2 regions of the Enterobacter sp. MGH 24 genome follow, and region 1 is predicted to be linked to the other one. Evidence: predicted binding sites of a transcription regulator. Region 1 holds the regulator's gene; the other holds the start of a gene.
What was found. The regulator LexA, encoded in region 1, represses DNA repair genes until DNA is damaged. The targets are predictions, from matches to a motif close to TNCTGTATGTACATACAGNA.
Positions count from the first base shown of each region.

Region 1 (2,204 bases):
TCCGTATTCGGCAATTGCCGTCGCCAGCGCCGCGCCCTGCACGTTCATATGCAGGCCCATTACCAGCCAGACATCCAGCACAATGTTGAGAAGGTTGCCTACCACCAGCAAAATGACTGGCGCACGGGCATACTGAACGCCCAGTAGCCAACCCAGCAGAACCAGGTTAGCCAGCGAGGCGGGCGCGCTGAGCCAGCGGATCTCAAGGAAACGTCGCGCCTGCGCCAGTACCGCCTCGCTGCCGCCAACAACATGGAGCGCAAGGTCGATCAGGGGCGCACGTAATAAAACGATTAACGCCCCCGCACCAAGCGCAAGGATCAGCGGCTGGACCAGTGCTCGCGCCAGACGCAGCGGATCTTTTGCACCATAAGCCTGGGCTGTGAGTCCGGTGGTGCTCATGCGTAAAAAGAGCAGCAGCATAAACAAGAAGCTGGTTGCCGTCGCACCAATTGCCACGCCGCCGAGATAAACCGGGGAATCAAGATGACCAATAACGGCAGTATCGACCAGACCCAGCAAGGGCACGGTAATATTGGAGAAAATCATCGGCAGAGCAAGACGCCACAATGCCTTATCGGATGCCGTCAGCAGTGACATGAAAAATACCGGGAGTGGGAAACGAAGCAGGCTACAGCGGCGCCATAGCCTGACAGGAAGAGGTTACAGCCATTCACCGTTGCGAATGACCCCAACCGCCAGTCCTTCGATAGAGAAGTTCTGTTCGCGGAGATCGACCACAATCGGCGAGAACTCGTTGTTTTCAGGCAGCAACTGAACGGTGTTACCTTGTTTTTTCAGACGCTTGACGGTGACTTCATCATCAATGCGCGCGACAACCACCTGGCCGTTACGCACATCCTGCGTTTTGTGCACCGCAAGCAGATCGCCGTCAAGAATGCCGATGTCTTTCATCGACATACCGCTGACGCGCAGCAGAAAATCCGCGCTCGGTTTAAACATGGCCGGATCGACCTGGTAGTGGCCTTCAATATGCTGCTGTGCCAGTAAAGGCTCACCGGCAGCAACACGCCCCACCAGCGGAATGCCCGTCTCTTCTTCCACCAGCAGGCGGATACCGCGTGACGCGCCGGAAACAATCTCAATCACGCCTTTACGCGCCAGCGCTTTCAGGTGCTCTTCGGCAGCATTCGGAGAACGGAAGCCCAGACGCTGCGCGATTTCCGCACGCGTGGGTGGCATACCCGTCTGGCCGATATGATCCCGGATGAGATCAAACACCTCTTGCTGCCTGGTCGTTAACGCTTTCATTCCGCCCCCTGGGTGTATATACAGTTATGCTGTGAGTATATACAGTCAAAGGCGATTTTGGAACCAAAAACTGCACAAAAAACCAGGGACTTAATTATTCCTCGAGGCTCATCGGAAATGTGACCAAAGCAGTGTGACCCAGGTGATAACGGCAGTGATAATCGCCAGCAACACGGCAGCAGAGCCCATGTCTTTTGCGCGGCCAGAAAGCTCGTGGAAATCTGAACCAATGCGATCAACAACGGCCTCAATAGCGCTATTAAGAATTTCCACTATCATCACCAGAAGCACGGAACCGATAAGCAGTACGCGGGTAATAGCATCAACATCAAGGAAACAGGCGATAATCACCGCGATGATAGCGGCGACGCCCTCCTGGCGAAAGGCGGCTTCGTTGATCCACGCAGCGCGGAACCCTTTCCATGAATAGCCAGCGGCTTTGATGATACGCGTTAACCCAGTGGTATTATTGGCCATTAAAAGAACCTTTTAAGAAAAAAAGCGTCAGTAACAGGAACTGTAGCGCGTTTCGCTACAGCCTGAAGTATGACGGGTAACAACAGAAATTTTGCGCGCTTTCTGTTATCCTTGCGCCGCAATTGCATTATTAACCAGAGGCTTTACATCGTTTATGTCCGGCTGGCCACGAATTTACTACAAATTACTTAATTTACCATTAAGCATCCTGGTAAAAAGCAAGTCTATCCCAGCAGAACCCGCGCTGGAATTGGGGCTCGATACGTCGCGTCCTATTATGTACGTTTTGCCTTATAACTCGAAGGCAGACTTACTGACGCTTCGCGCCCAGTGTCTGGCGCATGACTTACCTGACCCGCTTGAACCGCTTGAAGTTGACGGCACTTTGCTGCCGCGCTACGTGTTCATTCACGGCGGGCCGCGCGTGTTTACCTACTACACGCCAAAAGAAGAGT
Region 1 is NZ_KI535657.1:1,735,943-1,738,146, reverse strand. It holds gene dinF (MATE family efflux transporter DinF) at 1-600, opposite strand, end outside; gene lexA (transcriptional repressor LexA) at 664-1,272, opposite strand; gene L370_RS13640 (diacylglycerol kinase) at 1,381-1,749, opposite strand; gene plsB (glycerol-3-phosphate 1-O-acyltransferase PlsB) at 1,904-2,204, shown strand, end outside.

Region 2 (2,204 bases), 540 kb from region 1:
GCCTGTGCCAGCAAATTGCCGCGTCCGGAGGCGAGTTTTTTCATCGCCTGGCGGTAGTTATCCTGCGCACGATCCAGGCTCTGCCCGACTGAGGACATGTCGTCCACGAAGAGGCGCATTTTGTCGTACAGCTTGCTGGCGCGATCGGCAATCTGCTGCGCGTTGCGGCTCTGGTGCTCATAGCGCCACAGGTTCGCAATGGTGCGTAACGCCACCAGCAGCGTGGTGGGGCTGACCAGCATAATGTTATTTTTGAGCGCTTCGGTGATCAGCTCAGGCTGTCTGTCGAGTGCCAGCAGAAACGCGGGTTCTACCGGGATAAACATCAGGACATAGTCCAGCGAGCGGAGACCCGGCAGCTGCTGATAGTCTTTTCTGCCGAGCAGGCGAATGTGATTACGCACGGAGGCAATGTGCTCCTGCAGCGCCGATTCGCGCGTGTAGTCATCTTCGGCGTTGAAGTAGCGCTCATAGGCCACCAGCGTCATTTTGGCGTCAATCACCACATCTTTACCCTGCGGCAACCGTACAATCACATCCGGCTGCATACGCGAGCGGGCGTCGTTTTCGATACTCACCTGCGTTTCGTATTCATACCCTTCGCGCAGGCCAGAGGCTTCAAGCACGCGGGTCAGCACCACTTCCCCCCAGTTGCCCTGGGTTTTGTTATCCCCTTTCAGCGCGCGGGTCAGGTTGACCGCCTCCTGCGCCATCTGGGCATTCAGCTGCTGGAGATTGCGAATCTCATGCGCCAGCGTGTGTCGTTCGCGGGCTTCCTGACCAAAGCTGTCCTGCACCTGACGACGAAAACCGTCCAGCTGTTCGCGCAGGGGCGTCAGCAGGCTGTTCAGGCTCTGGCGGTTCTGTTCGTCAACGCGGCGGTTGCTGTGCTCAAAAATTCGGTTGGCGAGGTTCTCAAACTGTTCGCTGAGGCGCTGCTCACTGTTGATCATCTGGCGGATTTTGTCTTCCGCATGCAGTTGGGTGGATTCAAGACGGGTGGTCACTTCGCGGAGATCGGCCTCCAGTGACGTATTGATATCTCGCAGGTTACGCAGCTCGTTGTTGAGCAGTTCGCACTCGTCGCGCCAGTGTTCGCTCAGAGCAAGCTGCTGTTTTGTCGCGCTTAAATCGGCGACCATCTCTTCTCGCTCGGCCAGCTGGTCGGCCTTCTGCTGTGCATGCTGATAGCTGGAAATGAGCCAGCCTATCGCCACGCCCGCCAGCGCAATCACCGCGTAAATCAGGATCGAGATATCCACAATGCCCCCTGCATCAACGTATTACCCGCACAAAATAGAATTGTGCTGTATAAACGTCCAGTTTGAAAGGGTTTTCCTGCGAGGCGCTACGCAAAAAATAAAGGCCGAACGTGTCGGCCTTTGATTTCAGAAGAGAGAATTAGATCAGGCGATGCGCGGCTTCAACCACGATTTTCACTGCATGACTTTCGGTCTGCTTCATAGTTTCGGCGTTCGGGATCTCCTGCTGGGTACGGTTGACGATAACGCCCGCCACCATACCGGCACGCAGACCCTGGCTTGCGCACATGGTCAGCAGCGTTGCAGATTCCATTTCATAGTTCATCACGCCCATGGACTGCCACTCTTCCATTGAGCCTTTGAAACGGCTTACCACGCGGCCTGAGAAGGTGTCGTAACGCTCCTGGCCCGGATAGAAGGTGTCGGAAGAGGCGGTTACGCCCACGTGGGTAGTTGCGCCTACGGACTTCGCGGCTTCAACCAGCGCGGTGGTGCATTCGAAATCAGCCACTGCCGGGAATTCCATCGGCGCAAAGTGCAGGCTTGCACCGTCCAGACGGACGGACGCGGTCGTGACCAGCACGTCGCCGACGTTGATGTGCGGCTGGATAGCGCCGGTGGTACCGATACGCAGGAAAGTACGAATGCCCAGCTGGGCCAGCTCTTCAACAGCAATAGAGGTAGACGGACCACCGATACCGGTAGAGCACACGATCACCGCTTTGCCATCCAGCTCTGCGCGCCAGGTGGTGAACTCACGATGGGCAGCCAGCTTGACCGGCTTATCCATCAGCGCGGCGATCTTTTCCACACGCTCAGGGTCGCCAGGGACGATTGCGAGCGTAGCCCCTTGTAAATCGTTTTTGGTGAGGCCGAGATGAAAAACATCAGACTTAGACATAGGTGACTCCTCTGTGGGTCGGTTAGTCAGAAGAAGTAAAA
Region 2 is NZ_KI535657.1:1,195,268-1,197,471, forward strand. It holds gene rmuC (DNA recombination protein RmuC) at 1-1,262, opposite strand, end outside; gene udp (uridine phosphorylase) at 1,402-2,163, opposite strand.
Region 2: rmuC (DNA recombination protein RmuC) is a predicted target of LexA. The motif match lies at 1,306-1,325, and genes of this name have one in related genera.